3 regions of the Cupriavidus sp. DB3 genome follow, and region 2 is predicted to be linked to each of the others. Evidence: predicted binding sites of a transcription regulator. Region 2 holds the regulator's gene; each other region holds the start of a gene.

Region 1 (9,844 bases), on a different contig from region 2:
GCAAGGGCCTGGCCCAGTCGCCGCGCTTGCTGGTGCGCAGGCGGATCGCGACCAGCGACTCGACCATCTTGACCGCCGACACCACGCCGTCGATGACCGGCGCGCCGATCGCCTCGGAGATCTCCTCGCACAGGTCGGTCATGCCGGCGCAGCCGAGCACGATGCAGTCGCTGCGGTCCTGCGCCAGCGCCTCGCGGCACGACTCGGTGATGATGCGGCGCGCGTCGGAGCCCGGCCGCTCGAGCTCCAGCACCGGCAGATCGCAGGCGTGCACGTTGCGGCAGAACCGTTCCATGCCGTAGCGCTCGGCCAGATGCCACGCGATATTGCAGGTGCGCGCCAGCGTGGTGACGACGCTGAAGCTGGTGCCGATCAGGCTGGCCATGTGCATGGCGGCCTCGGCGATGCCGATCACCGGCCCGCGCGCCATCTCCCGTGCCGCGTACAGCCCCGGATCGCCGAAGCAGGCGATCACGTAGCCGTCGACGCCGTCGGCCTCGCCCAGCCGGATCTCCTCGAGGATGCCCGGCACCGACAGCGCCTCGTCATAGTGGCTCTCGATGGAAGCGGGTCCCATGCGCGGGCTGACCGCGACGATGCGCGTGTCGGGCGAGGCCACGGTGCGGGCGCATTGGCCGATCTTGTCGGTCATGCTTTGCGTGGTATTGGGATTGATGATCTTCAGCTTCATGGCAAACGTCGGGTGGTCGGATCGTCGGGGTCGTCGGATCGTCGAGGTCGTGAAGTCGTCGAGGTCGTCGTGGCGTCGGGTCGTTGTGGCCGGTCAGGCGGCCGCGAAGAAATGCGGCATCATGCGGCGCGCCAGCACGCGGTACAGCACCAGCGCAATGCCCATGCCGATGAACCAGCTGTAGTTGGCCAGGCCCTGCCAGGCCGGCACCACCACGCACAGGATCGGGATGATGGCGGCCGGGATCATGGTGGCGATCGCCACCGGGTTGTAGCCGCGGGTGTACCAGTACTTGCCCTGCGGGCGCATCGTGTACAGGTCGTCGACGTCGACCTGCTGGCGGCGCACCAGGTAGTAGTCGGAGATCAGGATGCCGAACAGCGGCCCGATGAAGGCGCCCAGCACGTCCAGCGTGTAGTGGATGACCTGCGGGTTGTTGTACAGATTCCAGGGCGTGATGAAGATCGAGCCGACCGCGGCGATCATGCCGCCGGTGCGCCAGCTGATGTGCCTGGGCGAGACGTTGGAGAAGTCGAACGCCGGCGAGACGAAGTTGGCGACGATGTTGATGCCGATGGTGGCGGTCATGAAGGTCAGCGCGCCCAGCACCATCGCGAAGGTGCTGTCGATATGGCTGACGGTCTCGACCGGATCGGTGATCAGCTTGCCGAACACCGGCAGCGTGGCCGAGGTGGTGATCACGGTCAGCAGGGAGAAGCCGAGGAAGTTGATCGGCAGCCCCCAGAAGTTGCCCTTGCGGACCGCGCCGAAGTTCTTCGCGTAGCGGGAGAAGTCACCGAAATTCAGCATCGGGCCGGAGAAGTACGAGACCACCAGCGCGATCGCGGTCAGCATCACCGGCACCGCTTCCCAGCCGCTGTACTTGACGAAGCTCAGCGTGAAGCTGACGTTGCTCCAGCCTGCCTTGTTCACCAGCCAGATCGCCAGCAGGATCATCACCACATAGACCGCGGGGCCGGCCCAGTCGATGAACTTGCGGATGGTTTCCATGCCGGTCCAGAACACCAGGGCCTGCAGCACCCACAGCGTCATGAACGCGGCCCAGCCCAGGGTCGACAGTCCGGCGAAGCCATGCAGCTTGACGTCGGCATAGGGCGCCAGCGACGGGAAGAAATGCAGCGCCAGGATCAGGAAGGCCGAGGAGGCCAGATAGGTCTGGATGCCGTACCACGCCACCGCGATCAGGCCGCGGATCACCGCCGGGATATTGGCGCCGAGCACGCCGAACGAGGCCCGGCAGATCACCGGATACGGCGTGCCGGTGACCTGGCTGGGCTTGGCCACCAGGTTGCAGAAGAACTGCACGATGACGATGCCGACCAGCAGCGCCACCAGCACCTGCCAGCTCGTCAGGCCCAAGGCGAACAGGCTGCCGGCCGTGATATAGCCGCCGACGCTGTGCACGTCCGACATCCAGAAGGCGAAGATGTTGTAGGTGCTCCAGGTCTGCTTCTTCAGCGGCGCCAGGTCTTCGTTGGTCAGGCGCTCGTCGTACGACGGCTTGATCAGCGCGTTGCCATGGTGGACGGACGCGCTGTCCTGCAGCTCGGCGGCGGCAGGCGCGGTGGTGTGCATCATGCTTGTCTCCTCAAGGCGATGCCATGCGGTGGCCGGCGCGCGGGCGCGCCGGGCGGGCGGTGTGGATCGAATGGATCGGGAATCCGCTCTCAGGATTTGTTTGTAGACAAGATTGTCTACAAAATCGTTTGTAGTTGTGTACGGATTTGTAGATCACGCCTTGGTGATTGTCAACATCACGGCGGGCGGATGCGGGCAAACCCCGAGGAGGGGGAGACGCGTGGGGGCGGGGCGGGGAGGCGCAGGTGGCGTTGGCGGCCTCGGGAGCGGTGGCAGGAGGCGCCGTCAGGAGGCGGTGGTGGCGCGAGGCGGCGTCGGAAGGCGGTGGCGGAAAGGGGTGGCGAGAGGCGGCGTCGGAAGGCGGTGGCCGAAAGGGGATGGCGAGGGGCGGTGGCGAGGGGCGATGGCGAGGGGCGGTGCGGGAGGCAAAGGAAAAGGGCCGGGTCCTTGCGGAACCCGGCCCTTCACGCCGCCGTCCCCGCGTATGCGGGGGCCCGGCGGCTTACGGCTTGCTGCTTGCCTCGGCGTCCATCACGCGAAGGCCTGCAGCGCGCCCTTCATCTTCTTCATCGCGGCGGACTCGATCTGGCGGATCCGCTCGGCCGAGACGCCGAACTCGTCGGCCAGCTCATGCAGCGTGGCGCCGCCCGAGCCGTCATCGTTGACCTGCAGCCAGCGCGCCTCGATGATGCGGCGGCTGCGCGGATCGAGCTTGGTGAGCGCCTGCTCCAGGCCTTCCACCTGCATCCGGTCCTGGCGCTTGGCCTCGAGCACGCGGGTCGGCTCGTTGTGGTTGTCGGCCAGGTAGGCGATCGGAGCGAACTCCTCCTCGCCGTCGTCGACCTGGCCTTCCAGCGCCAGATCGCCGCCCGACAGACGGGTTTCCATCTCCATCACTTCTTCCGGCTTGACGTTCAGCTCGCGCGCGACCGCGTCGATCTCGTCCGGCGTGAAGGTATGGGCGCCTTGCTTGTGGCTGCGCAGGTTGAAGAACAGCTTGCGCTGGGCCTTGGTCGTCGCGACCTTGACCATGCGCCAGTTGCGCAGCACGTACTCGTGGATCTCCGCCTTGATCCAGTGGATCGCGTACGACACCAGGCGCACGCCCTGGTCCGGGTCGAAGCGCTTGACGGCCTTCATCAGGCCGATATTGCCTTCCTGGATCAGGTCCGCGTGCGGCAGGCCGTAGCCCAGGTACTGGCGCGCGATCGATACGACCAGGCGCAGGTGCGACATCACCAGCCGGCGGGCGGCCTCGACCGAGTCGTGGTCGCGCAGCTCGCGCGCGAGCCGCTGCTCCTCCTCGGCGGTGAGCATCGGAATACGGTGGACAGCCTGGATATAGCTGTCGAGATTGCCCAGCCCGGCGGGCAGGGTCAGGGCCATGCTGTTGGCGCGCTGGGGCACCATCGGCAGGGTGTTGTTCATGGTGATCGAATCGGCAGACAGGACTGCGTTCACTCAGGGCTCCTTTCGCATCCGGCGGGCGGCGTGCCCGCGTGTCGGAAGCATCAACGGCGTCGTCGCCGGCGCTTCCCACACTGCAATGCAACGCATATTAGCACTCCAGCCGGGTGAGTGCTAATTGGAGTCCGGTCCGCCGTGATAGTTCCAGAGTATCGGAGAAAATATTCCATAGCGGTTTAGGCTCGCCGGAAGGCCTCCTGCGTAACGTCGGCGGGCGCGGACATGAGTTCGTTAGAGCGTCGGCTCCGCTGCCGGTTCTGCTGCAGGGTCCATGCCATGGAGCCGCAGGGGCTACACTTGCCAGCACTGCCTCGATCCGCCCACGTCCCTGGAGTGTCAGTCATGTCCGCCATTGAACATTTGTTGAAACCGCATGTAAGAGATATCGGCGACTTCTCGGTGCGGCGTGTGCTGCCCTCCGCCGCCGCCCAGACCGTGGGGCCGTTCATCTTCTTCGACCATATGGGTCCGGTCGAACTGCCGCCCGGCCACGGTATGGATGTGCGCCCTCATCCGCATATTGGCCTTGCCACCGTGACCTATCTGTTCGAAGGCGAAATCGTCCATCGCGACAGCGTCGGCAGCGAACAGACGATCCGGCCTGGCGACGTCAACTGGATGACCGCCGGCAGCGGCATCGTCCATTCGGAGCGCTCGCCCCAGGCCGCCCGGGACGCCGGCCCGCGCCTGCACGGCATCCAGACCTGGGTCGCGCTGCCGCGCGAGCATGAGACCGTCGCGCCGTCGTTCTTCCACCATCCGGCGGCGACGCTGCCGCAACTGGTCCATGGCGGCGCCCGCATCACGGTGATCGCCGGCGATGCCTTCGGCGCGCGCTCGCCGGTGCAGGTGTTCAGCCGCACGCTCTATGCGGCGCTGGAACTGGACGCCGGCGCCAGCCTGGCGATTCCGCCCGAGCACGAACAGCGCGGCCTGTATCTGGTCGACGGCGCCGCCGCGATCGACGGCACCGCGCTGCCGGCCGAGCATCTGGCAGTGCTGACGCCGGGCGCCGAGGCCACGGTCACCGCGCTGGAGCCGTCGCGGCTGATGCTGCTCGGCGGCGAACCGGTGGACGGCCGGCGGCATATCTTCTGGAATTTCGTCGCCAGCAGCCGCGAGGCGATCGAGGAAGCGGCGCGGCGCTGGGAGAACGACGAATTCCCGCACGTGCCGGGCGAGACCGAACGGATTCCGCTGCCGCCGCGGCGGGTTTGAAAGGCGGGCGTCGTGGTTTGCGCCCTTCTCCCGCGGGCGAGAGAGGGGCGGGGAGAGGGGGGAGTGGGAAAGGCCTTGCTACAGCGGGCTGACCCAGCTGACCCGCGCGCTCTCCCGCAGGCAGCCGCGGATCGTCTCGATCTGCGTCGCGATCGGCGCCGGCACCGGCACGGCGCCGGACAGCACCTGGCGGATCCACGCCGCCGTCAGCGCCACGTCCGTGCCCGGCGGCAGCGCCGGCACGTCGGCGACCGAGCCCGACATCGGATCGACCAGCGTGCGCTGATGGCCGTCGTGCAGCCAGTCGATACGGCTGCCGCGGCGGGCGTCGGCCACCACCTCGCCCTCGGTGCCGCGCGCCAGCAGCACGTTGGCCGGCTCGTGCGAGAAGTAGTCCGTCAGCGTTTCGCGGTATTCCGGGTGGGTGTAGCTGTAGAGCCGCAGCGCCTCGGCCGGCGTATGCGCCCCGACCGGCTGCAGCATCTTGACGATGGTGTGCGAGGAATTGCGCAGCCCGATCACGGTGCGCTTGTCGAGCAGCGCCGACAGGGCCGGCGACAGCACGTCGATCGGCAGCACGGCCAGCGGGCCGGGATCGGCATCGCCGCCGGCACCGGGCTGCGCGAGCCGCCGCGCGGCTTCGTCCACCGTCGCGCACGGCGGGATCCCCAAGGCCTCGAACAGCATGATGCTGGTGACCCGCTGATTGAATTCGCGCGTGCCATGCACCAGCACCGGGATGCCTTCCCGTGCGAGCAGCAGCGCCAGCAGCGGCACCAGATTGGGCTGCTTGCGGGCGCCGTTGTAGCTGGGAATGACCACCACCTGGCGCTCCGGCGCCGGCAGCGGCAGGCAATGCGCGTGCGCGGCCTCCAGCATGCCGGCGAGCTCGTGCGGCGCCTCGCCCTTGATCCGGTACGCCATCAGCACGGCGCCCAGCTCGAGGTCCGAGACGCGTCCGGACAGCATCGCGTCGAACAGCAGGCGGGCATCGTCGCGCGGCAGGGCGCGCGCCCCGGCGACGCCGCGGCCGATTTCCTTGATATAGGGCGCCGCGGAAAAGGCGGGCGAGGTGTCGTGGCGGTCAGCGGGCATGTCGGTGCGCTAGGGGTAGGGCAATACGGTAAGGGCGGTGCGCCAGGGGCATTGCGCGGCCATGCGCGCACAATGCGGTAGCGGCGGTGCCGCGAGGGCGGCGTGGTCAGCGCGCTTTCGGCCGATGATAGCGCGATACGCGCAGGCGGCTGCAGGCGGCGTGCAGGCGGCGCGCGGGTGCCCTCATGCCTGGATCGCGAAGCCGTCGGCATAGGCCTTCGGGTCCCGGCTGGCGTCCCACACCACGCCGTCCATCAGCTTCGCCGTGCGGAAGTCGCTGGCGGGCAGCGGCACCTGCGCGGCCGCGGCGGCCTGCCGGTAGACATCGATCCGGTTGACCTTGCGTGCCACCGCCAGATAGTCCGGGTGTTCCTTCAGCAGCCCCCAGCGCTTGTGCTGCGTCAGGAACCACATGCCGTCGGACAGGTAGGGATAGTTCGCCTCGCCGTCCCGATGGAACTGCATCGCATGGGCGTCGTCCCAGGTCCTCCCCAGGCCGTTGGCATAGCGGCCCAGCATGCGGTCGAGGATCAGGTCCATGTCGGTGTCGACATAGGACGGCGCGGCGATGGTCTCCGCGGTCCGGCGCCGGTTCGACGCCGACGCGTCGATGAAGCGCGAGGCCTCCAGCACCGCCGCCACCATGGCCCGCGCGGTGTTCGGATACTTCTGCACGAACTCGGCGGTGGTGGCCAGCGTCTTCTCCGGATGGTCGCGCCAGATGCCCTGCGTGGTCTCGGCGGTGAAGCCGATGCGATCCGCGATCGCGCGCGCGTGCCACGGCTCGCCGGCGCAGAAGCCGTCCATATGGCCGACCCGCATAGTGGCCACCATCTGCGGTGGCGGCACGGTGATCGCGCGTGCCTCCCGCAGCGGATCGATGCCGTTGGCCGCCAGCCAGTAGTACAGCCACATCGCATGCGTGCCGGTGGGGAAGGTCTGCGCGAAGGTGTACTGGCGCGGCTCGCGCGTCATGTAGGCACGCAGGCTGGCGCCGTCCCTGACGCCCTTGTCGGCCAGCTTCGCCGACAGCGAGATCGCCTGTCCGTTGTGGTTCAGGTTCATCAGCACCGCCATGTCCTTCCTCGGCCCGCCGATGCCCAGCTGCACGCCGTAGACGAGGCCGTACAGCACGTGCGCGGCATCGAGCTCGCCGTTGACCAGCTTGTCGCGCACGCCGGCCCACGAGGCCTCGCGGGTCGGCGTGATGCGGATGCCGTGCTTGCGGTCCAGCCCGAGCGCGGCGGCCATCACCACCGAGGCGCAATCGGTCAGCGGGATGAAGCCGATGCGGACCTCGGGCTTCTCGGGCGCATCCGAGCCGGCCGCCCAGGCACCGGCGCGCACCATCGGATCGACCAGCGTCATCACGCTGGCGCCCGCGGCGGTGGTCGGTGCGCGGCGACGGCGCTGGCTGGCGGGCGGCGCGTCGGCGCCGTGGCGCACGGCGTCGGCCGCGAGGGCCGGGCGCCTGGGTTTGTCGGGACTGGGGCGAGAGGGCATGCAGGCTCCTGAAGAAAAGCGGCCACGGGCGTCCTAGCCCATCACGTCGATCACGCGCTGGGCGGCGTCGACCAGCTTGAGGCCGCGCTCCATCGCCATCGTGCGCAGGCGCTTGTAGGCCTCGTCCTCGCTGAGGCCGCGCGCCTGCATCAGCAGGCCCTTGGCGCGCTCGACCAGCTTGCGCTCGGTCAGCTTCAGCCGGGTCGCATCGAGCTCGGCGCGCAGCGCCTGGTCGAGCTGGAAGCGCGCGTAGGCGACGTCGAGCACGGTCTTGACCCGCTCGGCGCGCAGGCCATCGACGATATAGGCCGTGATGCCGGCCGTCAGCGCGGACTTGATGCGCTCGGCGTCGTCGTTGTCGGTAAACAGCACGATCGGGCGTGGCGCATGCTGGGTCGATACGCAGACGTGCTCGACCGTATCGCGCGCGGCCGACTCCGACGCGATGATGATCAGGTCCGGCTGCCGCGTGGCGATGGCGTCGGGCAGTGCCAGGTCCGCGTCCACCGTGTCGACCTCGCTGAAGCCGGCCGCCGCCAGCCCCGCGCGGATCGTGTCGACGTTCAGCGGATCCGCGTCGAGCGGATCGCGCACCAGCAGGATGCGCAGCGGCCGCCCGGCCGTAGTGGGCACGGCCGCTGCCGAGGCCGGCGGTGCGGCCGAAGGAGCAGCCGATGATGCGGCCGACGATACGGAACGCACGGGCGGGGGAGGGGACGGGCGGCGATTCATGGTTCGGTCAGGCGGTGGCCGACGTTCGGTGGCCGGCTGGTTCGCCGGCTTTCTGTGGCCGGCTCGGCGGCCGATGTCTGCTCCTTGCTTCATGCAAGAATCACGCCGGGTTTTGGGGCGTAGCCTTGCCCCGCGATGGGGCGGCCGGTGTATGCTGATGCCCTGCCGCGAGGCCCAGGGCGCCCCCGACGCGACCCGCAGGCCTTGGCCGCGCACCCTCGCGGGCAGGTCCCGCGCCGCGCTCGCCGCGCCGTCCGGACCGCCCTCCGAAACCCATTCCAGAATCCATCCAGTGGAGAGATGCATGACCGAGGAGTTCGTATTCCAACCCCCCGCGCGCACCGGCGTGCCGGTGCGCGGCAGCAGCGCGCGTTTCCCGGTGCGGCGGGTCTACTGCGTCGGGCGCAACTACGCCGCCCACGCGCGCGAGATGGGATCGGACCCGGACCGCGAACCGCCGTTCTTCTTCTGCAAGCCCAGCGATGCGGTCAGCCCGGTGGCCGACGGCGCCGAGGGCACGTTCCCGTATCCGCCGGGCTCGAACAACGTCCACTATGAAGTCGAGCTGGTGGTAGCGATCGGCAAGGGCGGCCGCGACATCCCGGTCGAGCAGGCCGCCTCGCACGTGTTCGGCTATGCGGTGGGCCTGGACATGACGCGCCGCGACCTGCAGAACGAATCGAAGAAGACCGGGCGCCCCTGGGAGACCGGCAAGGCGTTCGACCATTCGGCGCCGATCGGCCCGATCGTGCCGGTGCAGGCCATCGGCCATCCCGAGAGCGGCGCGGTGACGCTGGCCGTCAACGGCGCGGAGAAGCAGCGCGGCGACCTGTCGGACCTGATCTGGTCGGTGCCGGAGATGGTGTCGTATCTGTCGAAGCTGTTCGAGCTGCAGCCGGGCGACCTGATCTATAGCGGCACGCCCGAGGGCGTGGGCCCGGTGGTCAAGGGCGATCGCATGCAATGCGCGATCGAAGGCGTCGGCGAACTGTCGGTCAAGGTGGTCTGAAGCAATGCTCAAGCTCTACAGCTATTTCCGCAGTTCGGCGGCGTTCCGCGTGCGCATCGCGCTGGCGCTCAAGGGCCTGCCCTTCGAATACGTGCCGGTGCATCTGCTCAAGGACGGCGGCCAGCAGCTGAGCGAGCAGTACCGCGCGCTGAACGCCAATGCGCTGGTGCCGACGCTGCTCGACGACGACCACGCGCTGTCGCAGTCGATGGCGATCGTCGAATATCTCGACGAGACCCATCCAGAGCCGGCGCTGCTGCCCGGCACGGCGCTGGACCGCGCCTACGTGCGCGCGCTGGCGCAGTCGATCGCCTGCGAGATCCACCCGCTGAACAACCTGCGCGTGCTCAAGTACCTGAAGCACACGCTCGGCGTCAGCGAGGAAGCCAAGGACGCCTGGTATCGCCACTGGATCGAGATCGGCTTCGACGGCCTCGAGGCCACGTTGACGCGCGAGGGCAAGGCCGGCCGCTTCTGCTTCGGCGATACGCCGACGCTGGCCGATATCTGCCTGGTGCCGCAGGTCTTCA
Region 2 (9,844 bases):
AACTGCGGCGGCATGCCGGCCGCGGCCCGGGCCAGCGCGGCGCCGACATAGACGACCGCGGCCGCCGTGCAGACCACCGTGGTGGTCGCCACGGGGTGCACGCCGGGCGTCAGCCGCGCGCCGACGATGATGTAGACCGAATAGATCAGTGCCGACGCCAGGCCCAGGCCGATGCCGAGCGCGCTGCCCTCGCCGCCGCCGACCGTCAGGCCCGCGCCGACCGAGCACAGCACCAGCGCGGTCACCGCCGCGCCCGTCAGCTTCTCCTTCAGGAACAGCGCGGCCATCACGGTGACGAAGACCGGATACAGATAGAGCAGCAGCGCCACCAGGCTGGCCTGCGCATGGTTCAGCGCGCTGAAAAAGCAGAACGACTGGCCGACATAGCCGATGCCGCCCATCGCCGCCAGCGCCAGCACGCGCGGCCACGGCGGCAGCGCGATCCGCTGCCAGCGCATCACCGCCGCCAGCGCGATCGCAGCCAGCACGAAGCGCACCGACAGCAGGCCATAGACGTCGGCGCCGGCGTCATAGGCGAAGCGGGCGAAGATCGCCATCGCGCCGAAGGCGCTGGCCGAGATCGCGATCAGCAGCACACCGGCCAGCTTGTCGCCGGCGTGCCGCAGCAGGGTCGATGGGCGGGGGGTAGCGGTCATGGAGGAGCCGGGCCCTATGGCGAGGTCTACGGAAGGTCCAACTTCAGGTCGAACGGGGCCGACACGGGTCGAACTCGGGTCGAACTCGGGTCGAACTCGGGTCGAACACGGGTCGATCACGGGTCGAAGGCAGGACGAACTCGAGTCGAGCGCGGGTAAAGCGCCGGGTCGAACGGCACGCCGGACGATCCCGCATTCTAGTCGGCATGCGGCCCCTGCGGCACAGTCTCAGTGGCACCCAACGCGGGGCAGCGCCGGCAAGCCCGCGGGCCGTCGTTTACAATCCGCTCCATCATGTTCAATCCCTCCCGTGAAGAAGTCCGCCGGTTCTTTTGCGAAGCCTGGCGCAAGCAAGGCGCCAACGAAGTGCTGACGCCGCTCGAGGCGATCGCCGTCGACTGGATCCGCGCCCACCCCGAATACCACGACCAGCTCGCCGACGCCGACGCGGCCATCGCCGAGGAATTCACGCCCGAGCGCGGGCAGACCAACCCCTTCCTGCATCTGGCCATGCATCTGTCGATCGCCGAGCAAGTGTCCGTCGACCAGCCGCGCGGCATCCGCCAGGCGTTCGAACAGCTGGCGCGCCGGCTTGATTCGCCGCACGAGGCCCATCATCAGATGATGGAATGCCTCGGCGAGATGCTGTGGCAATCGCAACGCAGCGGGCTGCCGCCGGACGGCGAGCACTACATCGCCTGCGTCCAGCGCCGCGCGCGCGGCTGATTTCCGCCGGGCCGCCGGCCGATCGGCCGGTACAAATCGTCACAGCTAGTCCGGCCGGCCACGTGCTAGGCTTTGGCGCGTTGCCATTCCGGGCCGTGCCATGCGTCATATCCGGCACACCCCTTCCAATATTTCCCATGATGCCGATGCTCCGAAGCCCGTCCGCGGCTCGTCGTCCGCGCCTGCTCGCGCCCGCCGCCGCCGTTTCCCTCGCCCTCGCCGCCCTGTGCGCGCCGTCCGCCCACGCCGCGATCGCGCTGCTGCAGCCGCCGCGCGTGCTGGACGGCGCGCAGCCGCTGCGGCTGACGCTGTTGGTGACCGCCGACACCGCCAACCGCAGCTATCTGGTGCCCGATACGCTGGAAGTGGTCGCCTCGCCGGAAATGCTGGCGCCGGTGCGGATCACGATGCGCCGGATCACGCCGGGGCCGGCCACGGTGCGCCTGCGCCGCGGGGAAAATCGCACCATCCAGTACCAGGGCGAGATCCCGTCGACGCTGCGCGGCCAGATCCGCCTCGATCCGGTCGGCCTCGACGCCGCGCCGGTGCTGGTGACGCTGAACCAGTCGGGCATCGCGCCCCCGGCCACCGCCGCGGCACCGTCCGCCGGTACGCCTGCGGCAACGACCGCGGCCGCGCCGGCCGACCACGACGATCAGCAGGCGGATATCGCGGCGACGCCGGTCGAGACGGTGGTCCAGCCGAAGGGACCGGGCCAGCCGGTCTACGACCAGCCGATCCTGTCGGGCGGCAGCCGGCTGACCTTCAACGATCCGATGTACTTCGCCGTCGGCGCGCACGGTGGCGCCAATGCCAAGTTCCAGTTCAGCTTCAAGTACCGGATCTTCGAGGGCCGCGATCCGAACTCGCGCTACTGGCTCGACAATCTGTACGTCGGCTACACGCAGTTCTCGCTGTGGGATCTGTCGGAGGAATCGAAGCCGTTCCACGACACCAACTACCGGCCCAGCATCTTCTATTACCTGTCCGATACCGGCGTGCGCAATCGCTGGATCAGCCGGCTGTCGGTGGCGACCGGCCTCGAACACGAATCGAACGGCCGCGACGGCGACCAGTCGCGCAGCATCAATACGCTGTTCCTGAAGCCGACCTTCCACTTCGGCGAGACGAACGACTGGCACTGGACCGTGACGCCCAAGCTCTACTACTACCTGGAGAAGAGCGACAACAGCGATATCGCGCGCTACCGCGGCTATATGGATCTGCGGGTCGCCTACGGCAAACCCGATTCGTGGGAGCTGGCGGCGACGGTGCGCAAGGGCACCCGCCAGTGGTACGGCAGCGTGGATGCGCAGTTCACCTACCCGATGGGCAGGCTGATCCCGGGCACGGCCGGCTACCTGATGGCCGGCTACTTCGTCGGCTATGGCGAGAGCCTGCTCGACTACAACCGCAAGACGCCGTGGCAGTTCCGCATCGGTTACTCGCTGAACCGCTGAGGGGCCGAGCCCCCGCGCCTGCCGAGTCGCCGGGCGCGCGAGCGTCGAGCCGCCGGGAAAGGCGACCGTCGAGCCTCCAGGCGCGCCCGGCCGCCGAGCCGCGGCGGCGGCTACCGGGCCGTCACCCGGCGAGCGGCTTGCCGCTGGCCTTCAGCCGCGCATTGGCAACCGCCGCGGCGAACTGCCCGATGCCATGCCAGCCGGTGGCGCGGCCGAGCTTCTTGCCGCGGTGGAAGAACATGAACACCGGGATGCCGTACAGCCCGAAGCGCCGTCCCAGCGCCGGATAGGTGTAGACGTCGGCATGCAGCCAGTGCAGATCGAGCTGGCGCAGCGGGTCCGGATTGGCCAGCATGGCCTTCTTGGCCATCTCGCAGTTGTAGCAGTCCTCGCCCCAGAAGAACACGCAGACCAGCTTGTCGCCGGCGGCGGCGAGCGCGTCGTCGATGGTGTCATGATCGACCGCGCGCATGCCGAAGGCCTCGAACGCGCGGTGATCCGTATGGGGCGCCGGCGCTGCGCCGAACGGGTAAGGCATCGCATTTCTCCACAAACGAGAACGCCCGGTGCCGAAACGGCGCCGGGCGTGGCTGCGCATCGGAGGCAGGCCGGTCTGCCCGCCGACCCTTACTTCGGCGCAGCCACCGTCACCAATGCGGGCCGCAGGACCCGGTCCGCGATCAGATAGCCGCGTTGCAGCACGGCCACCACCGTATTCGGTTCCTGCTCCGAAGGCACCATCGAAATCGCCTGGTGCCGATGCGGGTCGAACTTCTCGCCGACCGGATTCAGTTCGACCATGCGGCCCTTCTCGAAGGCGCTGGCCAGCTGCTTGGCGGTCAGTTCGACCCCCTCGCGCAGCTTGGCGATATCGCCCGACCCATCGGCCAGCGCGGCCTGCAGGCTGTCCATCACCGGCAGCAGATGCTCGGCGAAGCTCTCGATGGCGAACTTGTGGGCCTTTGCCACGTCCTCCTGCGCCCGGCGCCGGATGTTTTCGGCCTCGGCGACGGCACGCAGATACAGATCGTAGTTCTCGCGTGCCTTGGCTTCCTGCTCGGCCAGCTGTGCGGCGAGCTGGGTGGCCACGTCATCCGCGGCTGCGGCGGGCTCGGTCGTCTGGTTCGGCGTTGCCGGTTGCGCGGCTTGCGCTTCGGCGGCCTGGTCGGCGGGCGAGGTCGGCGGCGTGTTGGATGGCGTTTGCTTCTGGTCTTCCATGTCGATCCGTTTCAGAACAAGTTGCGGCCGCACCGGCGGTCCGCCTGGGGTCAATCGGAATTCAGCTGGCAACTGGTGGCGCCAAGCCGATATTTCAAGAGCGGATGGACATCTGCAGGAAACATCAGCTTACAAACTTAAACCAGTGCTGCGGGGAGTGAAATTGCTTTGCTGCAGTGCAGCTTCTAAGATAAATCCAAAAAAACGACAAAACTGCCGGGGTGCCGTCCCATATTGAAGTCTTTCCTGCCGGGGTAAGGCCATGCGCAAGCTGCCGAAGCCGTCGAACAAAACGCCGAAGTTTTCGCTCTTCACCCTGCTGGTACTTCTTTCGCTGGCGGCCCTGACCGTCTTCATCTGGCTCTCCGACGGACTGACCCCGCGCGACAGCGTGGCAGGCGGCGCCGATCCGGCGCTGCGCCAATACATCATCCAGTATTCCCGCTGACACACGGCCCGCCCGCGCGGGCCGTGCCGCTTCGGTTCACCCTTTCAGATCCTCGATGCGGCGGCGGTCCCGCTTCGTCGGGCGCCCCTGCAATTGCGACGCCGGCTCGACATGCAGACGCCGCCGTTCGGCCTCGGCGGCGCGCCGCGTCCGGCTTTCCTCGGTTTCCTCGTAGAGCGTCTGGGCGACGGAGGCCGGCCCGCGGGCCGGGGCGACGCCCTTGACCACCAGCTCCCAGCGCTGCTGATGGGCGTCGATGCGTATCGTGTCGCCCGGCTTGACCTCCCGCGAATTCTTGCATGGCTGGCCGTTGACCTCCACCCGGCCCCGCTCGACGGCCTCCGCCGCCAGCGAGCGGGTCTTGAAGAAGCGCGCGCACCACAGCCACTTGTCGATGCGCTGGCGCGCATCGTCCTCGTATGACGGATTCATGCCGCCGCCCCCCTTGCCTGCGCCAGCGAGCGCCTGGCCTCCAGTTCGTGCGCGTGCGGCAGCCGCAGGGGCCAGCCCTGCATATGCTGCAGCGCAATCTCCGACAGCGCGGTGATCCAGAACGGCGCGTCATTCAGGCACGGAATGAAGTGGAACTCCTTGCCGCCGGCGACCTTGAATTCGGACTGCCCTTCCATCGCGATCTCTTCCAGCGTCTCGATGCAGTCGGCCGGAAAGCCCGGGCAGAACACGTCGACCCGCGCGGTGCCGACCTTGCCAAGCTCGGTCAGCGTCGGCGCGGTATAGGGCTGCAGCCACTCGGCCTTGCCGAAGCGCGACTGGAACGTGACCTGGTACTGGCCGGGCTGCAGACCCAGCGCCTCGCCCAGCATGCGGCCGGTCTTCAGGCATTCGCAGTGATACGGATCGCCCAATTCCAGCGTGCGCCGCGGCACGCCATGGAAGGACAGGATCAGGCGGTCGCCGCGCGCGAAATCGGGCGCGCCGTGCTGGGCCCAGTAGGCGCCGACCTGCTGGTGCAGCGCGCCCAGGTAGGCCGGATGATCGTGGAAATGCTTGACCAGCCGAAGCTCGGGCTGGTTGCGCCATTCGCCGAGCACGCGGAACAGCTCGTCGAAGGCGGTCGCGGTGGTGGTGCCGGAATACTGCGGGTACATCGGCAGCGCCAGGATGCGCTCGCAGCCCTGGCGCCGCAGCGCCTCCATCACGGATGGGATCGACGGGTTGCCGTAGCGCATCGCGCAGGCCACCGTCACGTCGTGTCCCTGCTGCGCCAGCAACTGCTGCAGCGCATGCGCCTGCCGTTCGGTGTGGACCAGCAGCGGCGAGCCGGTCCGGTGCGCCTCGCGCAGCCAGATCGATTCGTACTTGAGCGCCGACGCGCGCGAGCGCAGCGGCAGGATCAGCCCGTACAGCACCGGCAGCCAGGCCGCGCGCGGAATCTCCACCACGCGCGGATCGGACAGGAACTGCTTCAGATAGCGGCCGACCGCCTTGGGGGTCGGCTCGTCGGGCGTGCCCAGATTGATCAGCAGGATCGCCGTGCGGGGCGCCTGCCCATGCCGATAGGCCGGTTCTGCGGTAAAGGTCATAGGGATTCCGGTATCGCTGGGGCGCGAAGGCCGCCCTGCGCGTGGCAGCCCGCCCTGGCCGCCATCAGTTCTGGCTGCTCAGCGCGCTCGACAGCAGCCGCGCGGTGATATCGACGATCGGGATCACCCGGTCATAGGCCATCCGCGTCGGGCCGATCACGCCCAGCGTGCCGACGATCTGGCCGTCGACCTCGTACGGCGCGGTGATCACCGCCATGTCCTCGAGCGGCACCAGCCGGCTCTCGCCGCCGATGAAGATCTGCACGCCCTCGGCATGGCTGGACACATCGAGCAGCTGCAGCAGGCTGGTCTTGTGCTCGAACACGTCGAACAGCCGGCGCAGCTTGTCCATGCTCGAGGCCAGGTCCTCGACCTCGAGCAGCTTGCGTTCGCCTGAGATATAGACCTGGTCGTCCTCGTCGGCCATCGCACTGCTGCCGGCCTCGACCGCGGCCTGCATCAGTTCGGACATGTCGATGCGCAGCGCCTTCAGTTCGTCGCGCAGCCGCTCCCGCACCGTGTCGAAGCGCATGCCGGCGTAATGCGTGTTGATGAAATTGGCCGCCTCGACCAGCTGCGACGCGCTGTAGGGCAGCTCGGTCTGGATGATGCGGTTCTGCACGTCCCCTTCGGGCGTCACGATGATCAGCAGGATGCGCTTGTCGGACAGCCGCATGAATTCGATCTGCCGGAACGCCTGCGCGCGGCGCGGGGTCATCACCACGCCGGCGAACTGCGACAGGTTCGACAGCGTGCGCGCGGCGGTGGTGATCATCCGCTGCGGGCTCTGTTCCTGCGCGCCGAGTTCGCCCTGGATCAGCCCGGCCAGCTTGGTGCGGTCGAACTGGCTGTCGAGCGGCTGGGCCGTCAGCATGGTGTCGACGAACAACCGGTAGCCGCGCGGGGTCGGAATGCGCCCCGCCGACGTGTGCGGGCTGGCAATGAAGCCCATCTCCTCCAGGTCCGACATCACGTTGCGGATGGTCGCCGGCGACAGGTCCAGTCCCGAGTACTTCGACAGCGTACGCGAGCCGACCGGCTGCCCTTCGGCGATGTAGCGCTCGATCAGGGTCTTGAGAAGGGTTTTCGCTCGTTCGTCCATGGTGTCCCGATTTTACGCAAGTTTTGCGCGCCGGGGCTCGCGCTGGCACTCGCCCCCCGCCCCGTGCTGACAATGGTCATGGCGGTATGGTCTAATCCGGGCATGTCTGCACACCCCAAGTCCGGCGCCGCGCACGCGCCCTTTCGCACGGTCGCCCTGGTCGGCAGGTATTCGACCGCGGGCATCGAGGGCCCGCTCGAGGAACTGGCGGCCTGCATCCTGCGCAACGGCCAGGACGTGGTGTTCGAACGCGAGACGGCGCTGGCGACCGGCCTGACCGACTACCCCGCGCTGTCCGCCGAAGAGATCGGCCGGCAGGCCGACGTCGCCGTGGTGCTCGGCGGCGACGGCACGCTGCTCGGCATCGCGCGCCAGCTGGCCGGCTTCTCGGTGCCGCTGATCGGCGTCAACCACGGCCGCCTCGGCTTCATGACGGACATCCCGCTGGAGGATGTGCAATCGGTGCTGCCGGCCATGCTCAGCGGCCACTACGAGCCCGAGAACCGCATGCTGCTCGAATCGCGCGTGATCCGCGACGAGGGCGTGATCTTCTCCGCGCTGGCCCTGAACGACGTGGTGGTCAATCGCTCGGGCATCTCCGGCATGGTCGAGCTGGCGGTCTCGGTGGACGGCTACTTCATGTACAACCAGCGTTCGGACGGCCTGATCGTGTCGACGCCGACCGGCTCGACCGCCTATGCGCTGTCGGCCGGCGGGCCGATCCTGCATCCGACGCTGTCCGGACTGGTGCTGGTGCCGATCGCCCCGCATGCGCTGTCGAACCGGCCGATCGTGCTGCCGCACGACGCCGAGGTGTCGATCGAGGTCGCCACCGCCCGCGATGCCAGCGTCAACTTCGACATGCAGTCGCTGACCTCGCTGCTGCCCGGCGACCGCATCGTCGTGCGCCGCTCGGCCAGGACCATCAACCTGCTTCACCCGGTCGGCTACAACTACTACGCCACGCTGCGCAAGAAGCTGCACTGGCACGAGTACCCGACCGAAGACAACCGGCTCTGAGCGCCAGCGCACCCCGCCGGTCCCGATCCCTCCCAAGTCACCGCCGCCTTCCGTCTCCCAAGATGCTGCGCAGCCTGTCCATCCGCGATTTCGTCATCGTCGACACGCTCGACCTCGACTTCACCGCCGGCTTTACCGTGTTCACCGGCGAGACCGGTGCCGGCAAGTCGATCCTGATCGATGCGCTCGCGCTGGTGCTCGGCGAGCGCGCCGATGCCGGCGTGGTGCGCGAGGGCGCGGCGCGCGCCAGCGTCAGCGCCACCTTCTCCACGCACCCCGCGCTGGACGCCTGGCTCAACGAGCAGGCGCTGGCCGAGGACGACGGCAACGTGCTGCTGCGCCGGGTCGTCGATGCCAACGGCCGCAGCAAGGCCTTCATCAACGGCAACGCCGCCACGCTCGCGCAGCTGCGCGAGGTCGGCGACCAGCTGGTCGACATCCACGGACAGCACGCCCACCAGCTGCTGCTGCGGCCGGACGCGCAGCGGCTGCTGCTCGACGCGCACGCGGGCCTGACCGCGCAGGCCGCCGCGGTGGCCGAGGCCTGGCGCACCTGGCGGGCCTGCGTGCGCCAGCGCGAGGCCGTCGAACAGCAGTCGCGCGAGATGCAGCTCGAACGCGAGCGGCTCGAGTGGCAGGTCGGCGAGCTCGACAAGCTGGCGCCGCAGGCCGGCGAATGGGAAGCGATCCAGGGCGAGCACAAGCGCCTGTCGCATGCGGCCAATCTGCTCGAGGGCGGCCGCGCCGCGCTCGATGCGCTGTCGGAGGCCGACGGCGCGGTGCTGTCGGCGCTCAATGCGATGGCGCACCGGCTGCGCCAGCTGGCCGAGGTCGACCCCGCGCTCGCCGATGTAGTGACCGCGCTCGAAGCGGCCGAGGTGCAGGCCGAGGAAGCGGCCCACTCGCTGACCCGCTACGTCGACCGGCTCGAGCTCGATCCCGAGCGGCTGCAGGTGGTCGAGGAGCGGATGCAGGCCTTGCACACCGCCGCGCGCAAGTTCCGCGTGCCGCCCGAACAGTTGCCCGAGGAACTGCTGGCGCGCCGCCAGCAGCTCGACGACCTGCAGGCCGCGCAGGACCTGAACAAGATCACCGCGCGCGAGGCGGCGGCCCGCGCCGCCTACCTGACCATCGCACGCCATCTGAGCGACAGCCGGCGCGAGGCCGCCGAGCGGCTGTCGGCGGCTGTCACCGAGGCGATGCAGGGCCTGTCGATGGCCGGCGGCAGCTTCACCGTCGCGCTGCACCCGCTCGAGGAAGGCGCCAGCCACGGGCTCGAACAGGTCGAGTTCCTGGTGGCCGGCCATGCGGGCGTGAGCGCCCGGCCGCTGGCCAAGGTGGCATCGGGCGGCGAACTGGCGCGGATCAGCCTGGCGATCTCGGTGATCACCAGCGAGGCAGCGCCGACGCCGACGCTGATCTTCGACGAGGTCGATACCGGCATCGGCGGCGCGGTCGCCGAGGTGGTCGGCCGTCGGCTGCAGGAGCTTGGTCGCGCGCGCCAGGTCCTGTGCGTGACCCACCTGCCCCAGGTCGCCGCGCAGGCCGGCACGCACCTGCTGGTCAGCAAGGAGACCGTCGGCGATGGCGGCGAGGCCGTGACGCGCTCGCAGATCCGCGTGCTCGACGCCGCCGGCCGCGTGGTCGAGACCGCGCGCATGCTGGGCGGC
Region 3 (9,844 bases), on a different contig from region 2:
GTGCACTTCGTGCCGTCCGACGACCCGCCCACCGGGCTTGGCGAGCCGGGCGTACCAGTGATCGCGCCGGCGGTCGCCAATGCGGTGTTCAAGCTGACCGGCAAGCGCCAGCGGCAGTTGCCGTTCGTGATGGCGTAGGCGGCGGCTGCTGCGTCGCGGAAAGCGGAAGCGGTCGACCCTGGTTGGGGCCGGCCGCTTTTGTTTGCCTTGTTCAAGCGGCACGTGGATGCGGCCGTGTGTCATCCCCCGAACGCGGCTTGCCATTGCCGGATGTGGCGCCTAATGTACGGACATGGACCCCAAGCAGGAAGCCACCTTGAGCTATGCCTTGCTGACCGATCCGGCGCGTGCCGACATCTGCCGCGCGCTGCTGGAGGCCGGCGAGGACGGCATGCCCGCTGCCGACCTGGCCGCGGCGGTCGGCCTGAACTTGCGCCGCGCGGGGCGGATCTTCCAGGAGCTGCTGCAGGCGGACATCGTTGCGCTGACGGTGCGGGACCGGCAGGTCTGTTACAGCCTGAAGGCACGCCGGGAGATACGGCAGGCCCTCGGGTATATCGAGGACTCGGGGCTGTTGTCCTAGCCGCTTGAAACCTGCCGCGCCGCTGTCCGCGCCGGTGTCCGCTCCTCCAGCCGCCTCCGTCGGCACGCTTTCCGCCTCCCTTCCATCCCCCTGATCCCCCGTCGGAAAAAATTACCGCGCGCGCGCAGGATTTGCGCATCGGTCCCACGGCGCCTCGGCGTCCATATCGGTGGGGCCTCGGACGAACCCGCAGATGCCGCCAGACAGGCATGGAAGCTGCATCGATGGGCGGATGACAACCGTCATTGCCAGCGTGCCCATGAATGTGAACGTCCGTGCCACCGTACCGGCCGGGGCCATGCCCGGCCCGCCCGCCGATCCCTCGCAGACCGTCGAAGCGACGCGCGACACCTCGCTGTGGTGGAAGAGCGCCGTGGTCTACCAGATCTACCCACGCTCCTTCGCCGATGCGAATGGCGACGGTGTCGGCGACCTGGCCGGCATCATCGAGCGGCTGGACCATGTGCGCGCGCTGGGCGCCGACACGATCTGGATCTCGCCGATCTATCGCTCGCCGATGGCCGACGCGGGCTATGACATCAGCGACTACTGCGATGTCGATCCGGTGTTCGGCTCGCTGGCCGATGCCGACCGGCTGATCGGCGAGGCGCACGCGCGCGGCCTGCGCGTGCTGCTCGACTTCGTGCCGAACCACACCTCGGATCAGCATCCGTGGTTCATCGAATCGCGCTCGTCGCGCGACAACCCGAAGCGCGACTGGTACATCTGGCGCGACCAGCCCAACGACTGGCGCGCGGCGCTCGGTGCCGGCAGCGCCTGGACCTGGGACGAGGCCACCGGCCAGTACTACCTGCACCTGTTCCTGCCGCAGCAGCCGGACCTGAACTGGCGCAATCCCGAGGTCGTGCAGGCCATGCACGGCGTGCTGCGTTTCTGGCTCGACCGCGGCGTCGACGGTTTTCGCATCGACGTCGCGCACTGCACCGGCAAGGACCCGACCTTCGCCGACCATCCGCGCTGCCTGGCGGGCGAGCCGCTGGCCGACTTCAACGACGACCCGTACAGCCACGAGGTGCTGCGCGGCATCCGCAAGCTGTCGACAGCTATCCCGGCGATCGCGTGCTGGTCGGCGAGGTCAATATCCGCTCGACCGCCACCGTGGTGCAGTACTACGGCGCCGGCGACGAGCTGCACATGTCGTTCAACTTCCCGCCGCTCGATGCGCCCTGGGACCCGGTGGTGTTCCGCACCTGCATCCGCGAGGTCGATGCGCTGCTGCAGCCGGCGCAGGCGTGGCCGACCTGGGTGCTGTCGAATCACGACAACGAGCGCCATCGCACCCGCTACGGCGGCTCGATGCGCCGCGCCCGCGCCGCCGCCGTGATGCTGCTGACGCTGCGCGGCACGCCATTCATCTTCCAGGGCGAGGAACTGGGGCTCGAGGACGTGGTGGTCGAGCCGGGCCAGCGCGTCGATCCGGGCGGACGCGACGGTCCGCGCGGCCCGATCCCGTGGGACTTCGCACCGCCACATGGCTGGCGCGCGGCCCGCACCTGGCTGCCGTTCCCGCCCGAGGCCGCGACGCTGTCGGTGCAGTCGCAATGGTCGCAGCCCTCGTCGATGCTGCATCTGTACCGCACGCTGATCGAGACGCGCCGCGCCAGCCCGGCGCTGCGCCTGGGCAGCTGGGAGGAATTGCCGTCGCCGCCCGAGGTGCTGGCCTATCGCCGCCGGCATGGCGACGACGAGCGCGTGGTCTGCATCAACTTCGCCGAACGGCCGCTGCCGATCGATCTCGAGGGCGATTGGCGCGTCGCGATCGACAGCCTGCCGGAAGGTCCGGACCGCTGTTTCGACGGCATGCTGCAGCCGGAGCAAGCCGTCCTGCTGGAGCCGCTGCATCGGCCACGGCCGCAACCGCAGCAACAGCGGCAGCCGCTGCAGCCGTAATCGATGCGGGCGGCGCGGCACCGCGCGCCCGAGGTCGCCGTTCAATCGTCAGGAAGGAGAGTCCATGCGTTCGCTCTGGTACCGCAATGCGATCATCTACCAAATCGACGTCAGCGTATTTCGCGACGGCAATAACGACGGTTGGGGCGATCTCCAGGGTTTGACGGCGCATCTCGAATACCTGCGCGGGCTCGGCGTGACCTGCATCTGGCTGTCGCCGTTCTACCAGTCGCCGTTTCGCGATGGCGGCTACGACGTCACCGACCATCTCGCGGTCGACCCGCGCTTCGGCGACCTGGCCGACATGGTCGCGCTGCTGGAAAAGGCCGAGGAACTCGGTATCCGCGTGATGGTGGAACTGGTGGCGCACCACACGTCCGATCAGCATCGCTGGTTCCAGGAGGCGCGGCGCGACCGCAATTCGCCGTACCGCGACTACTACGTCTGGGCCGACGAGCCGGAGGAGACCCACGTCAAGCCGATCTTCCCGACCGTCGAGGACAGCGTCTGGACCTGGGACGAGGAGGCGGGGCAATATTACCGGCACGCCTTCTATTCGCATCAGCCCGATCTCAATATCGCCAACCCGGCGGTGCGCGCCGAGATCGAGGACATCATGTCGTTCTGGCTGCGGCTGGGCGTATCGGGATTCCGCATCGACGCGGCGGGACACATGATCGACGGGGCGAAGGAGGCGGACCCGCGCGACGACGGCTTCTGGCTGCTGAACGACCTGCGCGCGTTCGCGACGCTGCGTCGTTCCGACGCGGTGCTGCTCGGCGAGGTCGACGTGCCGGCCGAGGACTACGCGCGCTACTTCGGCAAGGGCCATCGCCTGACGCTGGTGTCCAACTTCTTCCTGAACAACTTCCTGTTCCTGGCGCTGGCGCGCGAGCGCGCCGAGCCGATCGAGCGCGCGCTGCGCGAGCAGCCCGACCCGCCCGAGCGCGCGCAATACGCGGTATGGGTCCGCAATCACGACGAGCTCGACCTGGAGCGGCTCAGCGAGGCCGAGCGGGAAGAGGTGATGCAGCGCTTCGCGCCGGACGAGGACATGCGCGTCTACAACCGCGGCATCCGCCGCCGGCTGCCGCCGATGCTCGATGGCGACCAGCGCCGCATCGCGCAGGTCCATGCGCTGCTGTTCTCTCTGCCGGGCACGCCGATCCTGCGCTACGGCGAGGAGATCGGCATGGGGGAGGATCTGTCGCAAAAGGAACGCCACGCGGTGCGCACCGCGATGCAATGGTCCGACGAGGTCAATGGCGGCTTCTCGCCCGCGGATCCCGACTCGCTGCCGGTGCCGGTGATCCGCGAGGGGCCGTTCGCCTACGACAAGGTCAATATCTACGAGCAAACGCTGCGCGACGATTCGCTGCTGGCCAGGACGGGCAAGATGATCCGCGCGCGCCTCGGCATGCCGGAGATCGGTTACGGGGAATGCACGGTGATGGACGTGGGCTGCCCGGCGGTGCTGGCGCTGCGGCACGAACTGGATGGACAGGTGGTCTTCACCTTCGCCAATCTGTCGGGCCAGGACGTCGAGGTGGGGCTGCCCGATGTCGAGGTCGGCGAGCTGCGCGACATGCTGGTCGACGGCCCGTATCCGCCGCAGCAGAACGGGGCCCATGCGCTGAAGCTGCGTGCCTACGGCTATCGCTGGCTGCGGCAGCGGCCGTGCTTTGCGCCGTGATCGTCGACACGGTGGACGGCCTGGACACTGCCAATCCCGCCACTGGCGAACAACAAAGGAGAAACCGATGGAAGCGATCGGACAACGGCGCTGGGTGATTGCCGAAGGCTATCTGCCGCCGACCGACCCGGCCGCGAGCCGGCAATTGAACAGCCACGAGGCGGCCTGCCTGCTCAATACCGGCGATACCGAGGCCAATGTCACCGTGACGATCTTCTATGCCGACCGCGAGCCCGTGGGCCCCTACCGGCTGACGGTACCGGCTCGCCGCACGCTGCATCTGCGCTTCAACGATCTGCGCGACCCCGAGCCGATCCCCGAGGACACCGACTACGCCAGCGTGATCGAGTCCGACGTGCCGATCGTCGTGCAGCACACCCGGCTCGATTCGCGCCAGGCCGCGCTGGCGCTGATGACCACGCTGGCCTATCCGGTTCCGGCAGCGGCCGGCTGACGGCCACTGCCGGCCACTGTCGTTCACCTGACGACCAGAACACGACCAGAACACGACCGGAACACGACCAGAACACGACCAGAACACGACCAGAACACGACCGGAAGACGACCGGAAGACGACCGGCCCATCCCCAATCCCGCCCAGGAGTCCGCCATGCCCTTGATCGGCTATCACGCCTCGCACGAACAGTTCTCGCCGGGCGATCTGCTGCGCTACGCGCGTGCCGCGCAGCTGGCCGGCTTTAACGCGCTCAGCAGCTCCGACCACTTCCATCCGTGGAGCGAGCGGCAAGGGGAGAGCGGCCATTCCTGGTCCTGGCTCGGCGCCGCGATGGCGACCGTCGATCTGCCCACGGGCGTGGTCGCGTGCCCGTTCGGCCGCTACCACCCGGCCGTGGTCGCGCAGGCCGCGGCGACGCTGGAGGCCATGTTTCCCGGCCGCTTCTGGATCGCGCTGGGCACCGGCGAGGCGCTGAACGAACACATCACCGGCCGGCCGTGGCCGTCCAAGTCAGAGCGGCAGGCCATGCTGACCGAATCGGTGGACGCGATGCGCGCGCTGTGGCGCGGCGAGGAGGTGACGCACCACGGCAGCATCGTGGTCGATCGCGCGCGGCTCTATACGCTGCCGCAGCGTCCGCCGCCGATCTTCGCCGCGGCGCTGACCGCGCAGACCGCGCGCTGGGCGGGGCAGTGGGCCGACGGCCTGATCACGATCTCGGCCCCACGCGAAACCATGCGCGCGGTGATCGATGCCTTCCGCGAGGGCGGCGGCGAGGCCAAGCCGGTCCATATCCAGGCCAAGATCGCCTATGCCGACCCCACCCAGGGCGACGAGGCGGCCCGCCGAATGGCCTACGAACAGTGGCGCACCAATGTGTTCGACAGCGAAACGGCGGCGAACCTGGCGACCCCCGCCGAATTCGATGCCCGCGCGCGGACGGTGTCCCCGGACGACATCGAGCGCGCGGTCCGCATCTCCTGCGATGCCGCGCAGCAGGCGGCCTGGCTGGCCGAGGACCTGGCCATGGGCGCCGACGCGGTCTTCCTGCACAACGTCTGCGGAAACCAGCAGGCCTGGATCGACGCCTGCGCGCAGACGGTCTTGCCTCAGCTGCGGGGCGGGGCCTGAGCTTTTCGTGTCTCCCCCCGCGACGGCGAGGCCCAGTGTCTCGGCTCGAAAGGCGACAATCGCCGGGTCGCCGCTTGCAGGGGGGACGACGGTAGAGGGAGATCGACTCCCCGGGCGACATCCGCCTGAAAAAATACCGGCCGCACAATATAAGAGACAATGCCCGTCCGGCCTTGCCCGGCGCGGGGCCGCGACGTTTTTCCTTCCTTTCTGCGGGTAAACCCGTATTCAGGCCTCGTCTTGAAAACCCGAAACCCCGTCCCTATAATTAGCACTCGCCGGGTGCGAGTGCTAACAGCGTGCTGTAGCCTGCATCCGGCGTCCGATTTCAAGGGTCTCCGCACTCCCGCGGTGGCCACTTTGCAAATAAATGCTCACTTGTACTAAGGAGTCCGTATGAATCTGCGTCCTTTGCACGACCGCGTGATCGTCAAGCGTCTGGACAACGAAACCAAGACCGCTTCCGGCATCGTGATTCCCGACAATGCTGCCGAGAAGCCCGATCAGGGTGAAGTGCTGGCCGTCGGCCCGGGCAAGAAGGATGACAAGGGCGCCTCGATCGCCCTCGACGTCAAGGTGGGTGACCGCGTCCTGTTCGGCAAGTACGCCGGCCAGAGCGTGAAGGTGGATGGCCAGGAACTGCTGGTCATGCGCGAAGAAGACATCATGGCGGTCATCAACAAGTGATGTCGCTGTCCGGGCGCCGCGCGTCCGGAACCCCTGGGCGCCTCGGTTCCGCCGCGGCGGCAATCGCGCCCGGGACATTTCCCGTACAGAATTCTGGAGATCTAGAACATGGCAGCTAAAGACGTAGTGTTCGGCGACAGCGCTCGCCACAAGATGGTCGAAGGCGTGAACATCCTGGCCAACGCGGTCAAGGTGACCCTGGGTCCGAAGGGCCGCAACGTGGTGCTCGAGCGCAGCTTCGGCGGCCCGACCGTGACCAAGGATGGTGTGTCGGTCGCCAAGGAAATCGAGCTGAAGGACAAGCTGCAGAACATGGGCGCCCAGATGGTCAAGGAAGTCGCTTCCAAGACCAGCGACAACGCCGGTGACGGCACCACCACCGCGACCGTGCTGGCCCAGTCGATCGTGCGCGAAGGCATGAAGTACGTTGCCGCCGGCATGAACCCGATGGACCTGAAGCGCGGCATCGACAAGGCCGTTGGTTCGGCTGTCGAAGAGCTCAAGAAGCTGAGCAAGCCGACCACGACCAGCAAGGAAATCGCCCAGGTTGGCGCGATCTCGGCCAACAGCGACGAAGTGATCGGCAAGCTGATCGCCGAAGCGATGGACAAGGTCGGCAAGGAAGGCGTGATCACCGTCGAGGACGGCAAGTCGCTGGCCGATGAGCTGGAAGTCGTCGAGGGCATGCAGTTCGACCGCGGCTACCTGTCGCCGTACTTCATCAACAACCCGGACAAGCAAGTCGTCCAGCTCGACAACCCGTTCGTGCTGCTGTTCGACAAGAAGATCTCGAACATCCGCGATCTGCTGCCGGTGCTGGAGCAAGTGGCCAAGTCGAGCCGTCCGCTGCTGATCATCGCCGAAGACGTCGAAGGCGAAGCGCTGGCGACCCTGGTGGTCAACAACATCCGTGGCATCCTGAAGACCGCCGCCGTCAAGGCGCCTGGCTTCGGCGACCGCCGCAAGGCCATGCTGGAAGACATCGCCATCCTGACCGGCGGTACCGTGATCGCCGAGGAAGTCGGCCTGACGCTGGAAAAGGCGACCCTGCAAGACCTGGGTCAAGCCAAGCGTGTCGAGATCGGCAAGGAAAACACCATCATCATCGACGGTGCCGGTGACGCCGCCGCGATCGAAGGCCGTGTCAAGCAGATCCGTGCCCAGATCGAGGAAGCGACGTCGGACTACGACCGCGAAAAGCTGCAAGAGCGCGTGGCCAAGCTGGCCGGCGGTGTTGCGGTGATCAAGGTCGGTGCCGCCACCGAAGTCGAAATGAAGGAAAAGAAGGCACGCGTCGAAGACGCGCTGCACGCCACCCGCGCTGCCGTTGAAGAAGGCATCGTCCCGGGCGGCGGCGTGGCCCTGCTGCGTGCCCGCGCTGCGATCTCGAGCCTGACCGGCGACAACGCCGACCAGAACGCCGGCATCAAGATCGTGTTGCGCGCGATGGAAGAGCCGCTGCGCCAGATCGTGCTGAACGCAGGCGAAGAAGCTTCGGTCGTCGTGGCCAAGGTCATCGAAGGCAAGGGCAACTTCGGCTACAACGCCGCCAGCGGCGAGTACGGCGACCTGGTCGAGATGGGCGTGCTGGATCCGACCAAGGTGACCCGCACCGCGCTGCAGAACGCCGCTTCGGTCGCATCGCTGATGCTGACCACCGACTGCGCGATCGCCGAAACGCCGAAGGAAGAGTCGGCGCCGGCAATGCCGGGCGGCATGGGTGGCATGGGCGGCATGGACGGCATGATGTAATCACGCCGGCTGTCGGCTTCGGCCGACTGCCCAGACTGCCGAGACGGCGCGAGTCGTCGCTTCAGTCGAAACCCCCGCGGGTGCAAGCCCGTGGGGGTTTTTGTTTTGGGCTTCCTTCCTTGCCGTGGCAGAGCGTATGGGGCGGTCGGGATGGCTGACGGGTGCGGGATTATCGGCGGCTCTTCCCTGTCCCCAACCCGAGAGAAGGCCGCGAGAACCACAACCGACCCTCACACCTCCACCACATACCCCCAATCGAACTTCGCATTCTCCAGCGCCCCGTCGCCGCGCCGCACATAGCCGCGCGGGTTGCAGACCACGCGCGCGCGGTCGACGCGGTAGTCGAAGCTGGTGTGCGTATGGCCATGGATCCACAGGTCGGCGCGCTGGACCAGGTCGGGCCGGCGCGAGATGAAGCCGGCCGAGGCGAGGTCGTGCGCATAGCGCGGGTCGAGGCTGCCGAGGTCCGGCGCATGGTGGGTGACCACCACGGTGGCGCCGTCGAAGGGCTTGTCCAGTTCGCCGGCCAGCCACGCCGACTCGGCGCGATGGCGCGCCAGCGCGTCGGCGGGCGTGAAGCGGCGGATGCCACCGTGCCCGCCGCCGCGGCCGTCCGCGCTGTCATCCGCGCTGTCGTGCGCGCCGCCGTCCTCGCCGCCGTCCGCGCTGTCGTCCTCGACCGAGATCAGCCGGTGGTCGAGCATCACCCTGGCGCAGGCCTGCATCGCGTCGTCGATGCGCTCGCGGCCGAACAGCGCGTAGTCGGCCCACCATGTCGTGCCCAGCACGCGCACCGGCGCCTGGCCCGGCAGTTCGAACACCGCCACGCCGCCGGTCAGCAGATGCACCTGCGGATGCGCGGCCGCGGCGGCGGCCATTTGCGCATCGACCCGGGTGAAGGTGCTGTCGTAGTACTCGTGATTGCCCGGCACATAGACGATCGGCCCGCGCAGGTGCCGCGCCGCCCAGTCGATGCCATGGCGGCCGTTGGCGATGTCCCCCGCGAGCACGACGACATCGGCCTCGCAGTCGGGGACCGTTTCGGGGGTATGGTGTTCCAGGTGCAGATCGCTCAGAACGCGTAGCTTCATGCCGCCTCCAGCCGGCCTCCAATGGGCCTGTGCCTTCGGAGTGTTCAGCATGCGGCGGTACCGGTCAAGTGCGCGGGTTCCCGCGCCGCGGCGCGGCAGAACGACTCCCAGCGAAAAAGCCCGGACCGGGTCCGGGCAAAGGCTGTCCGCACTGCCTGGGGTGATGGCGGCCAGCCGAGGGCCGAAGCCCGGCGGCGTTATCCGCCCTGTCCGGTCATGGTCGGCAGCAGCACGCGCACGATCTGGATGAAGGCGGGGCCGAGCAGCACCACCAGCAGCGAGGGGAAGATCAGGAAGATCAGCGGGAACAGCAGCTTCAGCGCGATCTTGGCCGCCTGTTCCTCGGCCAGCATCCGCCGCTTGGTGCGCAGCATGTCGGACAGCACCCGCAGCGATTCGCCCAGGCTGGTGCCGAAGCGATCGGCCTGCACCAGCATCGCGGCGAAGCGCTCGACGTCCTCGACGCCGGTGCGCAGCGCCAGGTTGGACAGCGCCTTTTCCTTGGAAAAGCCCGAACGCATCTCCAGCAGCATCAGTTC

Evidence for each region. Region 2 encodes HrcA, which represses chaperone genes, less so after heat shock. Its sites were predicted from a motif close to TTAGCACTCNNNNNNNNNGAGTGCTAA; they were not measured.
Region 1: the regulator HrcA is predicted to act here: its motif matches at 3,849-3,875, upstream of rpoH (RNA polymerase sigma factor RpoH).
Region 3: the regulator HrcA is predicted to act here: its motif matches at 6,044-6,070, upstream of groES (co-chaperone GroES).

What each region holds. Positions count from the first base shown of each region.
Region 1 covers NZ_JAIZPL010000005.1:630,484-640,327, reverse strand. The annotation lists gene K7G19_RS19215 (aspartate/glutamate racemase family protein) at 1-691, opposite strand, end outside; gene K7G19_RS19210 (NCS1 family nucleobase:cation symporter-1) at 785-2,290, opposite strand; gene rpoH (RNA polymerase sigma factor RpoH) at 2,822-3,718, opposite strand; gene K7G19_RS19195 (pirin family protein) at 4,100-4,975, shown strand; gene ybiB (DNA-binding protein YbiB) at 5,054-6,070, opposite strand; gene K7G19_RS19185 (CmpA/NrtA family ABC transporter substrate-binding protein) at 6,254-7,573, opposite strand; gene K7G19_RS19180 (ANTAR domain-containing response regulator) at 7,607-8,305, opposite strand; gene K7G19_RS19175 (fumarylacetoacetate hydrolase family protein) at 8,610-9,314, shown strand; gene maiA (maleylacetoacetate isomerase) at 9,319-9,844, shown strand, end outside.
Region 2 covers NZ_JAIZPL010000007.1:171,228-181,071, forward strand. The annotation lists gene K7G19_RS21745 (DMT family transporter) at 1-656, opposite strand, end outside; gene K7G19_RS21750 (DUF1841 family protein) at 951-1,382, shown strand; gene K7G19_RS21755 (phospholipase A) at 1,523-2,842, shown strand; gene K7G19_RS21760 (co-chaperone YbbN) at 2,964-3,380, opposite strand; gene grpE (nucleotide exchange factor GrpE) at 3,470-4,060, opposite strand; gene K7G19_RS21770 (hypothetical protein) at 4,323-4,508, shown strand; gene K7G19_RS21775 (RNA-binding S4 domain-containing protein) at 4,545-4,940, opposite strand; gene hemH (ferrochelatase) at 4,937-6,052, opposite strand; gene hrcA (heat-inducible transcriptional repressor HrcA) at 6,117-7,154, opposite strand; gene K7G19_RS21790 (NAD kinase) at 7,257-8,174, shown strand; gene recN (DNA repair protein RecN) at 8,237-9,844, shown strand, end outside.
Region 3 covers NZ_JAIZPL010000003.1:504,059-513,902, forward strand. The annotation lists gene K7G19_RS11860 (xanthine dehydrogenase family protein molybdopterin-binding subunit) at 1-138, shown strand, start outside; gene K7G19_RS11865 (winged helix-turn-helix domain-containing protein) at 293-583, shown strand; partial or broken gene K7G19_RS24925 (alpha-amylase family glycosyl hydrolase) at 882-1,490, shown strand; gene K7G19_RS24930 (alpha-amylase family glycosyl hydrolase) at 1,706-2,494, shown strand; gene K7G19_RS11880 (alpha-amylase family protein) at 2,559-4,187, shown strand; gene K7G19_RS11885 (sensory rhodopsin transducer) at 4,255-4,641, shown strand; gene K7G19_RS11890 (TIGR03885 family FMN-dependent LLM class oxidoreductase) at 4,798-5,775, shown strand; gene groES (co-chaperone GroES) at 6,172-6,462, shown strand; gene groL (chaperonin GroEL) at 6,571-8,214, shown strand; gene K7G19_RS11905 (metallophosphoesterase) at 8,445-9,305, opposite strand; gene K7G19_RS11910 (type II secretion system F family protein) at 9,503-9,844, opposite strand, start outside.